Regions from separate parts of the Nesterenkonia aerolata genome, predicted to be linked through region 1. Evidence: predicted binding sites of a transcription regulator. Region 1 holds the regulator's gene; the other holds the start of a gene.

Evidence for each region. Region 1 encodes HspR, which represses chaperone genes until heat shock. Its sites were predicted from a motif close to AAGTTGAGTCNNNNNGACTCAACTT; they were not measured.
Region 2: the regulator HspR is predicted to act here: its motif matches at 1,771-1,795, upstream of clpB (ATP-dependent chaperone ClpB).

Annotation. Positions count from the first base shown of each region.
Region 1 covers NZ_JAVKGR010000004.1:176,936-183,012, reverse strand. The annotation lists gene RIL96_RS05855 (M20 family metallopeptidase) at 1-281, opposite strand, end outside; gene RIL96_RS05850 (AbgT family transporter) at 394-1,929, opposite strand; gene RIL96_RS05845 (LysR family transcriptional regulator) at 2,125-3,039, shown strand; gene RIL96_RS05840 (heat shock protein transcriptional repressor HspR) at 3,041-3,538, opposite strand; gene RIL96_RS05835 (DnaJ C-terminal domain-containing protein) at 3,538-4,533, opposite strand; gene RIL96_RS05830 (nucleotide exchange factor GrpE) at 4,732-5,385, opposite strand; gene dnaK (molecular chaperone DnaK) at 5,396-6,077, opposite strand, start outside.
Region 2 covers NZ_JAVKGR010000006.1:59,973-66,049, reverse strand. The annotation lists gene RIL96_RS06860 (hypothetical protein) at 1-219, opposite strand, end outside; gene RIL96_RS06855 (DUF6318 family protein) at 660-1,445, opposite strand; gene clpB (ATP-dependent chaperone ClpB) at 1,842-4,466, shown strand; gene RIL96_RS06845 (hypothetical protein) at 4,742-5,146, shown strand; gene RIL96_RS06840 (methylated-DNA--[protein]-cysteine S-methyltransferase) at 5,143-5,721, opposite strand; gene RIL96_RS06835 (septum formation family protein) at 5,721-6,077, opposite strand, start outside.

The sequences.
Region 1 (6,077 bases):
GCGTGACCGTAGGTGAGCACGGTCAGCTCGGACTCCGGCTCCTCCCGCACAGCAAAGAGGAACGGATGTCCGGGCGAGGTCGGATTCTCCTGAACCCTGACCGAAAAGCCCATCCGGTCCAGAACCGGGCGGATCTCTTCCTCGAAGTATCGACGAGTGTGGGCTTCGCCCCAAGGCTCAGCACTCACCGTCATATAGGCCACACGGCGCCTGACATCTGCCAGCAGCGCTCCGGAGTCGGCATACTCATGGGCCTGGGTGATCGCGTCCTGTCGGGTCACTGAACTCTCCTTCTTCAGGGGTGTCTGAGGGACTTATCTGGTGGGCTGCCGACGAGCCGGTCAGGATCACGGTCCCATACCGAATATGCGGGCCTCGGAGATGGGGGCTGTATCACTCAAGATGAAAGTCAATGCCGGGTCCGATCGGGATGCCGAAAGCATAGAACGCCAGGAAGAGGCCGGTCTGAACAAGGAAGACACCGATCGCATACGGCACAGTGTTCGACAGGATGTGCCCCAGTTTGGCCTCCCTGTCCCATTCCCTCATGAACCCGAGGATGACCACCATGTAGGGCATCAGCGGGGTGATCATCGACGTCGAACCGTCCCCGATCCGATAGGCCATCTGCACTGCGGCCGGGTGGAACCCCACCTGCATGAGCATCGGGACGAAGATCGGCGCGAGGATCGCCCAGAGCCCCGAACCGCTGGTGATCAGCAGCGTCAGGAGCGCCGAGACCACGATCACTCCCAGCAGCACGCCGAAACCCGTGGCATCCATGGCGAGCAGCAGGTCCGCGCCGTTGACAGAGATCCACAGCCCGATGTTGGTCCATGTGAAATAGGCGCTGAACTGAGCGATGAAGAAGATCACGACGATGAAGAACCGCATGCTGCCGATGGCGTCCGCGAACTTCTCGACCACATCCCGTCCGCCGGAGAGCACCTTGGCGGTGACGCCGTAGACCAACCCGACGAGGGCGAAGTAGATGAACAGGAGCGGAACCACCCCGGAGAGCAGCGGTGAGGTCGTCACATCCCCGCCCTCTCCACGTACCGGAGAGCCAGGGACCAGCGCCGCGGCGATCACCGCACCGATGTAGACGATAGTGAACAGACCCGCTGCGCTCAGACCGCGCTTCTCCGAGGTGGTCAGCGGTTCCGCCGAAACCGTGTGCTCGCCCTCGTAGAGGCCAAGACGAGGTTCAATGACGAAGCGGGTGATGGTACCGCCCACCAGCGTGCAGCCGATCATCGAGGCGATCATGAAGTAGTAGTTGTCCACTGCGGTGACCTCGGGGCCACCCTCTCCGAGGATGCGCGCCGCCTCGGTGGAGATACCGGCGAGCATCGGCTCGTTGGCGGTGATGAGGAAACCGGAGGCATAACCGCTCGAGGACCCGGCGAAGGCCGAGATGATCCCCACCAGCGGATGACGCCCCAGAGTCCGGTAGACCATCGCGGCTAACGGCGGCACGATGAGGAAGGCCGCGTCAGTGGCAATGACGGCATTGTTCGCGACGAAGAAGACCGCGTACGGCAGCAGCCACGCCGGCGTCCGCAGCATGGTGCCGCGGATGAGCGCCTGCAGCAGACCCGTCTTATCTGCCAGTCCGATCCCCAGCATCATCGTCAGCACCACGCCGACGGGAGCGAAACCGACGAAGTTGTTGACTGTGTCCTCCAGGATGAAGCGCACGCCCTCACCGCTGAGCAGGCTGCGGACCGCGGTGTCCTCACCGGTATCCGGGTGGATGACTGAGGCTCCTGCCAGGGACAGGAGGACGGACAGCACGATCACCAGGCCGATGAGCCAGACGAAGATGATCATCGGCTCGGGGAGCCTGTTACCCAGGCGCTCGAGGATATCCAGGCCTCGCACACGGCGTCGGCTCTGTGCTGTTCTGCGTGTCGACCGTGGTGGCATCGTGCCCTCCGAGTCAGCGGGGGACGACGCTGCCGGAACCACACAGCTCGTCCGGATGCTCCGTCCCGATCTCCCGAGATTTCCTCAGAACCTAGCGCGGCGAGACCCTGGACGGCACTGCTTCGCTATGACCGATGCAGCATGTGAACATTGCTTCTGAGGCAACACTTTAAGAGATGAGCTGAGAGGGAGACCGTGAAGACGCTGCTGCCGACCGACCTCCGTTACTTCCGTGAGACGGCTCTGCGGGGGTCAGTGAACCGCGCCGCCGCAGAACAGCGGGTCGCGCCCTCGGCTGTGAGCCGCCAGATCAGGAAGCTGGAACGCGGCCTCGGCGTCGAACTATTCGTACGGCACGGCAAGGGCGTCGACCTCACCGAAGCCGGACTGCGGCTGCTCACCCATATCCGCCGTGCTGAGATCGAAGAGACCGCACTGCTCCGCGACCTCGCCGACGGCACACAGGCAGATCCTCTGCTCCGCATCGCCTGCTCCAGCGCCTTCTCGACGAGCTTCGTCGCACGGGCCCTGACCCGTGTGCGAGTCAGGGAACCAGATGTCCGGTTCGAGGTGCAGACTGTCAGCAACGAAGAGGCCACACGCCTGGTCAGCGAGGAGCGGGTCGACGTCGCCGCCACCTTCTCCACGCGCCCGCACGAGGGAATCCGCGTGGAACACTCAGTATTCATTCCCACGCGCGTCGTCCTGGCCGTCGGACATGAGCTGGCTGACCGGGAATCGCTCGCACTCGATGATGTCCTGGATTTTCCCTACGGTCTGCTGAGGGGACAGAGCTCACAGCGCGAACTGCTGCGCGCTGCGGCACGCCGCTCGGGCCGGGAACTGCGCCCCGTACTGGAGGCCGACCAGCACGACGCCCTCCTGGAGTTCGCCAGAACCGGTGGTGGCGTTGCTTTTGCGTCCATACTCGCAGTGGACGAGGCGCGCCGCTACGGGCTATCTCTCGTCGAGCTCCGTGACCCGGAGCTGCGCCTGCGCAACGCTCAGCTGCAGACCTCACCGTGGCGCCAACCGGACCGTGTACAGATGGTGTTCGTCGAAGAGATGATCACCGAACTCGGCGCGGCCATAGGTACACCGCAGCCCTGAGCTACTGCGCGGCACCCGGCTCCCACACCACCAGTGCCCGGGTCTGGGTGCGGGTCAGCGAACGGCTGCTCCCCCGGGGACGCCGCCCCGGTGCCACCGGTTCCGCCTCACCGTAGGGCCCCACCGCGAAGAACCGCGGCTTCGTAGAATGCCGCTGCGCCTCACGCAGCTCATCACGCAGCCACTCCACTGTGCCGGCGAGCTCCTCCACCCGGTTCTCCAGCTCGATGATCCGTCGGATCCCCTCCAGCGACACTCCCTCCTGAGAGAGCCGCTGGATCTCGCGCAGCTGCTCCACATCATGCGGGGAATACCGCCGATGACGGCCACCCTGCCGCTTCGGGATCACCAGCCCGATCCTGTCGTACTGGCGCAGTGTCTGCGGGTGCATCTCCGCCAGCTGAGCGGCCACGGAGATCACGAACAACGGCGCATGCCGCTGTCCCGGTTCCCGCAGCCGCGGATCGTCCGGGTCCGGAACTCTGCGCCGCGGAACCATCAGAGCCTCGCCCTCTGCTCCAGCCCAGCACGCGGATCCTGGTCAGCGGTCGCCGCGGCATAGGACTCCACAGCCTCTCGGGCCTCATCGCTGAGCTCCGCGGGCACCTGCACATCGACGACGACGAGCATGTCGCCCTGCTTCGCCTTCCGGTGCACACCCTGCCCCTTTAGGCGCAGAGTCTTACCCGTTGAAGACCCGGCCGGAACCTTGATCCGCTTCTGCTCACCGTGGACAGTGGGCACCGAGACGGTCGCCCCGAGCACGGCCTCGTCGAAGCTCACCGGCAGGTGGACGCGGATGTCGTCGCCGTCGCGCTCGAAGAACGGGTGCGGAGTGACCTTCACGCTGACCATCAGATCTCCGGCGCCGCCGGCACCCTGCTGACCCTTGCCTTTGACGCGGACCTTCTGGCCGTCCCGGATCCCGGCAGGGACCTTCACATCGATGACATGACCGTCCGGTTCGCGCAGACCCACCTGGGTGCCGTTGATGGAACCGGCGAAGGAGATCGTGGTCTCCGCGGTCCGGTCGGCACCCTTCGCCGGCGCGCCGCCGCCGAACCGTCCGCCGAAACCGCCGCCGCCCATGTTCCCGAAGATGTCCTCGAACCCTGCCGGGAAGCCGCCGGCACCACCGGGTGCCCCACGGCCACCGCGCGGCGGGGCACCGCCGGTGTTGAACAGTCCGCCGAAGAGATCCTCGAACCCTGCCGCGCCACCAGCACCACCAGCTGGCGCACCGGAGAACCGAGCCCCGGATCCCATCGCGCGGATGGCATCATACTGTTCACGCTGCTCGGCGTCGGAGAGCACTGTGTAGGCCTCGCCAACATCCTTGAACTTCTGTTCCGCGGCATCATCACCGGGGTTGGTGTCCGGGTGGTAGGTGCGGGCGAGCTTACGGTAAGCCTTCTTGATCTCGGCGGCGTCTGCGTCCTTCGAGACGCCGAGGATGGCGTAGAAGTCCTTATTCAACCAATCCTGTGAGGCCACGGCGCCTCCCTTCCTCCTGCTGAAAAGTCTGACCTGCCGGTCAGCATGTTGAAAAGTCTCTATGATTCCTGCGATGCGGATGCCTGTGATGCGGTTCGGGCCGGCCGACTCCCGACGTCGGGGTCGACCGGCCCGAACCGGCACCGTGTCACCGGTACAAACAGTGTCACCGGTACAACCGAGGAACGAACCTGTCGGTCACTCCGCCGGGCCGGTGGAGACCATGACCTGCGCGGCGCGCAGCACACGGTCGTTCTGCCGGTATCCCGCCCGCAGCACTGCTGCGACGTGATCGGCGGCGATCTCCGGATGCGGCTGCTGGATGATTGCCTCGTGAACGGACGGGTCGAAGGCGGCTCCGACCTCATCGATCACCTCGAGGCCCTGCTCGCCGAGCAGCTTCTCCAGCTTGTTGGCGATCGCCGCGAAGGGACCATCAGTCAGGTCACCGGCCTGCCGGGCAGCGTAGACGTCGTCGAGGACCGGCAGCAGTGCGGTCAGCACCTGGCCGACCGTGCGCTCCCGCTCCACGGAGCGGTCACGCTCCACCCGACGCCGGTAGTTGACGTACTCGGCCTGGACCCGCTGCAGGTCAGCCTGCAGCTCGGCCTCCAGATCCGAGGTGGAACGCTCCTCAGCGACGACGGCGTCGCCGTCGATCACCTCAGCGGTCTCGGCGTCGGCTGCCTCAGCATCTACCACGTCGGCGTCCTCGACCGTGCCCTCCACCTCCTCATCAGTCACACCTTCGAAGACCTCCTCGGCCTGACGCAGCGGGTCCTTGATGGGGTCCTGGGCCCCAGAACCCTCGTCGCCGGAGTGGGACTCGGGATTCCGGTTCTCATCTGCCATCAGGGATTCCTCACTTCTTCTCGTCGTCAGAGTCCTCGTCGACGACCTCGGCGTCCACGATGTCCTCGTCCTCACCGGAGGCCGCGCCCTCAGCACCATCAGCACCCTCGGCGCCTTCCGCCGACTGTGCGTACAGCGCCTCACCCAACTTGGTCTGGGAGGCCTGAAGCTTCTCGAACGCGGCGTTGACCTCGTCGTCGTTGTCCTGACCGTCCAGAGCCTTCTTCAGCTCGTCGACGTCGGCCTGGACCTCATTCTTGACGTCCTCGGGCAGCTTGTCCGCGTTGTCCTTGAGCAGCTTGTCCACCGAGTAGGCGGTGGACTCGGCGGCGTTGCGCTTCTCCGCTGCCTCGCGGCGCTTCTTGTCCTCCTCCGCGTGGGTCTCGGCATCGGCGACCATCCGGTCGATGTCCTCCTGATCCAGCGAGGTGCCGCCGGTGATGGTCATCGACTGCTCAGTGCCGGTGCCCTTGTCCTTCGCAGAGACGTGGACGATGCCGTTGGCGTCGATGTCGAAGGTGACCTCGATCTGCGGCATGCCGCGCGGAGCCGGGGCGATACCGGTCAGCTCGAAGGTGCCCAGGGCCTTGTTGTCCCGAGTGAACTCGCGCTCGCCCTGGAAGACCTGGACCGCCACGGAGGGCTGGTTGTCCTCAGCGGTGGAGAACACCTCGGAACGCTTGGTCGGGATG
Region 2 (6,077 bases), on a different contig from region 1:
GGCTGGTTCGATGCCCAGTTCCGCGAATCCTGTGGTGATCTCTACGGCGATGTCCTCTTCGGTCACCTGTTGCGCCTCTGGGGCAGGCTGCTGAGCCGGGGGCTGCCCGGTGTTACCGGTGTCGGTGGGGCCGGATTCATCGATGCGTATGGCCAAGTAGTCTTCAGTCTCGTAGCGGCCGAAACCCTCACAGAATCCCTCGACGTCGAGCAAGGACATGGTCCGCAAGTAGGTGCTGTTGAGTTGGTTCTCACAGTCTTGTCGCATGGTCTCGGGCACACACTGCTCGATTCCCGCGTAGACCTGACCATCAGGGCAGGCGCCTTCAGGATCATACTCAGGGGGAATGCTCCACCCCGAATCCCCGCCGGAACCCCCACCGGATTCCTCACCAGGGGAAGCAGGAGGTCCTCCTCCTGGCTGACCAGGCTCTGTATCCCGACCCGGTGAACTCGAGTCCGGAGTAGGGAGTCCCGGGTCTTGTCGTTGGTCTTGCGAGCTTTCCTCGCCGCCCGGGTTTTCGTTACCCGAAGAATCAGAGCGTCCAGGATCGATACGTTCGACTTCGACCCTTACGGCATTATCGGCAATTTCTGATAGCACATCTTCCCCGGAAGATTGCCTTGTTAATGCAATAGTCAGCAGAGGGATAAAATTTATCATGATTCACCCTCGGGATTAATCATGATTTCCATCTCAAAAATTTTCCACTCACCGTCGAAAACTACATCACTTTCCCACGGTTCTGAGCTGCCACCATCCGAATCCTCTTGGATTCCTTCATCTGTGAACCCCTGGAACGCTCCAGGGTCTAACTCGAAACGAATGAGTGCTATGTCTTGGTCGACCATCTCCACGCGAGCATCCCGAGGGTCGTCTGGCTGCTGAGTGAACCAGATGCCCTGCTGGTACGCACGCTCCGTTAGCTCAATTTCATGCTCACACATACGGCATTCATCCATTGAGGCGTCTTCTAGCGGAGTGACGTCACCAGTGTCACGGGCGTACTGTCGGGCTTCCCACCAGTATTCCAGCGCCGCCACAGCGCCCTCTTCGGTCTCTTCGAACATGGCATCGGGCTTCTCCGGCTCGGGCCAGTTCTCTGCCGGACCATCAGAGGATGCCGGAACAGGCTCGTTGGAATCAGCTCCGTCGTCGCTGCTGTTGCTGTCCTCGTCGTTAGTCTCGCTGGCTTCATCGTCAGGTTCCTCTTCGGCTCCTGCCTGCGCACCAGGATCCGAAGCAGTCACCTCTTCTGACGGCTCGGTCTCTCCCTCGGTGGCTTCGCCGCCACATCCGGCCAGTACCAAAGTCAGCGCCGCTACCGAAGCGGCGTTCCGAAGCCACGGTGTCGGCACCGTTTGCCGCCCCGCTGGCACCTGTACATCAGCGGTCATGTGCATACCAGCCACATTAGAGAGCATCCCTCTCCCCTTCTCGGTCACGAGTCTCTTCACGTCAGTTCCGTGTCAATACCGCCGAAGAGTGTAACCACACCGGACGCTCCTGCTCCATCGCGGTGACCTGACCTGTGGAAAAGTAATGTCGAGCGCATTGTCACCACACAGGTGCTCCTATCCGGTGGGCGCCCCACCCCTCGTCCCGACGATCGAGTATCCCTGGGTTTGTGAGATATCCCGTGGAACATGCGGCGGGATATCTCACAAAGCCAGGGATACTCGATAAGGGAGGGGGGTGTGGCCAGGGGGAGTGTCTCCGGAGACACTGGAGAGTGGAGCGCGCTGCACCGGAATAGACGGGCACTGCATAAAGTTGAGTATGAGTGACTCAAGTTTTAAGGCCGGGTCAGGACGCACCCGCACTGGGAAGGACACTCACCTATGGACGTTCAGCTCACCACCAAATCACAGGAGGCCGTCTCCGCCGCCTCTGCCAACGCCAACACTGCGGGCAACCCGCAGATCGAACCCGCACACCTGCTCAAGGCGCTCATGGATCAGCGCGAGTCCGTCGCCGTCGCCCTGCTCAAGGCCACCGGCGCCGACGTCGATGCCGTCTCCACCCGCGCCTCCGCGCTGATGCGTCAGCTTCCCAGCACCTCCGGCTCGTCCGTCTCCACCCCGCAGTTCTCCCAGGCGGGGCTCGCCGTGCTGCGCGCCGCCAAGGCTGAGGCCGATGAGTTCGGCGACGACTACATCTCCACCGAGCACCTGCTGCTCGGCCTCGCCGCCGACAACGGTCCCGTCGGCCGGGCTCTGGCCGACAACGGCGCCTCCCACGAAGCTCTGAAGACCGCGCTGCCGGGCATCCGCGGGGACAAGAAGGTCACCAACCCGGACCCGGAGAACAGCTTCCAGGCGCTGGAGAAGTACGGCACTGACCTCACTGAGGTCGCCCGCTCCGGCAAGCTGGACCCCATCATCGGCCGCGACTCCGAGGTCCGCCGGGTGGTCCAGGTCCTCTCCCGCCGCACCAAGAACAACCCGGTGCTCATCGGTGACCCCGGGGTCGGCAAGACTGCCGTCGTCGAAGGTCTCGCCCAGCGCATCGTCGCCGGCGACGTCCCCGAATCCCTGCGCAACCGCACCCTGATCTCCCTCGACCTCGGAGCCATGATCGCCGGGGCCAAGTACCGCGGCGAGTTCGAGGAGCGGCTGAAGTCCGTGCTCGACGAGATCAAGGGCTCCGACGGGGAGATCATCACCTTCATCGATGAGATCCACACCGTCGTCGGCGCCGGGGCCTCTGAGGGCTCCATGGACGCGGGCAACATGCTCAAGCCCATGCTTGCCCGCGGCGAGCTGCGGCTGATCGGCGCGACCACGCTCGACGAATACCGCGAGAACGTCGAATCGGACGCCGCTCTGGAGCGCCGGTTCCAGCAGGTCTACGTCGGCGAGCCTTCCGTGGAGGACACCGTGGCCATCCTGCGCGGCATCAAGGAGCGCTACGAGGCCCACCACAAGGTGGCGATCTCCGACGGCGCGCTGGTCGCCGCCGCCACGCTCTCCGATCGCTACATCACCGACCGTCAGCTGCCGGACAAGGCCATCGACCTCATCGATGAGGCCGCCTCCCGGCTGCGCATGGAGATCGACTCCGCCCCAGTGGAGATCGACGAGCTGCGCCGGCAGGTTGACCGCCTCACCATGCAGGAGATGGCGCTCTCCGGCGAGGACGACGCCGGTTCCCAGGAGCGGCTCGAAGCCCTGCGCGCCGACCTTGCCGACACCAAGGAGGAGCTCGCCGAGCTCACCGCCCGGTGGGAGGCGGAGAAGGGTGAGCTCAACCGCGCCGGTGACCTGCGCGTCCGGCTCGACGAGCTGCGCTCGGCCGCGGAGAAGGCCCAGCGTGAGGGTGATCTCGGCGAGGCTTCCCGGCTGCTCTACGGGGAGATCCCCCAGGTGGAGCAGCAGCTGGCTGAAGTCGAGGAGGAAGAGGGCGCTGAGCGCGAAGCCGGTGAGGCGAAGATGGTCTCCGATGAGGTCGACGCCGACGGCATCGCCGAGGTCATCTCCGCGTGGACGGGCATTCCTGCCGGGCGCATGCTCCAGGGTGAGACCGAGAAGCTGCTGAAGATGGAGGAGCTCATCGGCTCGCGGCTGATCGGTCAGGACAAGGCGGTGACGGCCGTCGCCGATGCGGTCCGCCGTGCCCGCACCGGCGTCGCGGACCCGGACCGGCCCACCGGCTCGTTCCTGTTCCTCGGCCCCACCGGTGTGGGCAAGACGGAGCTGGCGAAATCCCTGGCCGAGTTCCTGTTCGACGATGAGCGCTCGATGATCCGCATCGATATGTCCGAATACTCCGAGAAGCACTCGGTGGCCCGGCTCGTCGGGGCGCCTCCCGGCTACGTCGGCTATGACGAAGGCGGCCAGCTCACCGAATCAGTGCGACGCCGGCCCTACTCGGTGGTGTTGCTCGATGAGGTGGAGAAGGCCCACCCGGAGGTCTTCGACATCCTGCTGCAGGTGCTCGACGACGGCCGGCTCACCGACGGTCAGGGCCGCACTGTGGACTTCCGCAATGTGGTGCTCATCCTCACCTCGAACCTGGGTTCGCAGTTCCTGGTGGACCAGAGCCTGGACCAGCAGGCGAAGGAGAAAGCCGTGATGGACACGGTGCGCGCCTCCTTCAAGCCTGAGTTCCTCAACCGGCTCGATGACACGGTCATGTTCGATCCGCTGTCGATGGAGCAGCTGGGGTCGATCGTGAACCTGCAGATCGACTCGCTGCAGCGCCGTCTGGCGGCCCGCCGGCTGACCCTTGAGGTCACCGACGCCGCCCGCGACTGGCTGGCGTTCACCGGGTATGACCCGGCCTTCGGGGCACGGCCGCTGCGCCGGTTGGTGCAGCGCGAAATCGGGGATCAGCTGGCCAAGGAGCTGCTCTCGGGGTCCGTTGAGGACGGCGATACTGTGCTGGTGGACCGGCAGGAGCCGCGTGTGGAGGAGGGCGAGCTCGCCGCTCCCACTCACGGGCTGACGGTGGTCCGGAAGGGCTGAGTGCACGCCGAGTCCAGACGGGTTCTGAGTTCGTGTGGATGCAGCGTCTAGGGGGTCTATGCTTTGTGCATGAAGACGACGATTCAGATCCGTCATGTCCCTGAGGAACTCGGGCGAACCGCTTAGCGACCTACGCGCGCGGAACTTTGGGTGTAGGTTCGCGTCGCGGGTCCGGTGATTCCGGCATTGCTTTCGAAGCCATGAGGGGGTTGTTTGGGAGCCGTCGGCGTATGGCGTACGGGTGGTGGGGTTGAAAGGCGAACCGCATGAGACTGATGATGCAAAGCATCGTAGCGGTGACTCTGTTGCTGCTTGTCCCGACTACTCTGTTCTACTCTGATCAGCTCTATCGTCTGATCGGCTCCTTTGACGCTGTCCTGGCGGTTCACCTGGGGGCCTCGCTGCTCGGCTGCGCGATGACGGTGTTCATCGTGCTGACACAGCTGCCGAGGTTGTCGCGGTTCAGTCGCCTGTGGTTTGCAGGAGTGTCCGCTGCACTGGGTGCGGTGATGGCCTTCCAGTTCGTCTGGGGCCTGCTGGACCCGGGCTCGAACATCGGTCTGGGCCTGCTGACGCTGGTCGTCGTCCTGAGCCATCCGGTGTTGGCGTTCGCCCTCGTCATAGTGGCCGCGGCCTACGGCAGGAACACGCCCGCACGAGTGGTGAGCAGAGCTTCTTAGATCTCGACGCCCTCGGCGCGCAGCAGCTGCCGCTTGGTCTCGGTGCCGTAGTACAGGTACCCGCCGAGGGAGCCGTCGGCGCGGATGACGCGGTGGCAGGGCACGGCGAAGGCCACCAGGTTGTTCGCACACGCACTCGCGGCTGCGCGGTGGGCTTGCGGCCGCCCGGCCATCTGCGCGAGCTCAGCGTAGGAGACGGTCTCTCCGGCGGGTACCTCGCGCAGCGCGGACCACACCTTCTGCCGGTACTCGGAGCCGGGCTGGCTCACCGCGATGCTGTCGAAGGCGGTGGGATCGCCCGCCGCGTAGGCGGCCAGGGCCTGGGCGACGGTGCCGCTGTCCGTGGGCAGGGGATTCATCTCCCGGTCGGCGGTCTGCGGGTCAGCGTCCCACAGGTTCTCCATCAGATGCTCGAGCAGCCGTCCGATGGCGGCGACCTCCGGCTCATCCCCCTCGGCGCGGGCCAGGCCGCAGGCGCGTAGCGTCTCATCATCGGGGGAGTGGATCGCCACGATCGAGCCGAGCTCACCCAGCGAGGCCGAGGACCAGCGCAGCTCCGGCAGGAAGTCAGTCATCAGGAGTCCTCGGTTTCGTCGTCGGTGGTCTCATCATCAGTGCTCTCATCGTCGGTGGACTGTGAATCCTCAGCCTCGCCGTCGGAAGCCTCATCGTTCTCTGCGGCCTCCTCTTCGCGTTCGGCTTCGGCCTCGTCCGGGTCCAGCACATAGGAGCCGGTGAAGTCGCCGCCGTCGGCGCGTTCGATCGTGCACGTGGCCCGCCGGTCACCGTCGCCCCAAGAACTCTGTGTTGGGTGGGACATCCGCACCTCCAGCGCGTGCTCTGCCTCATCCACTGCGTCCTGATCCACCAGGTCCGCCCCTTCGCAGGCGGCCTGAGTCTGCCGCAGGACGCCGTCATCACCGGGGTAGGG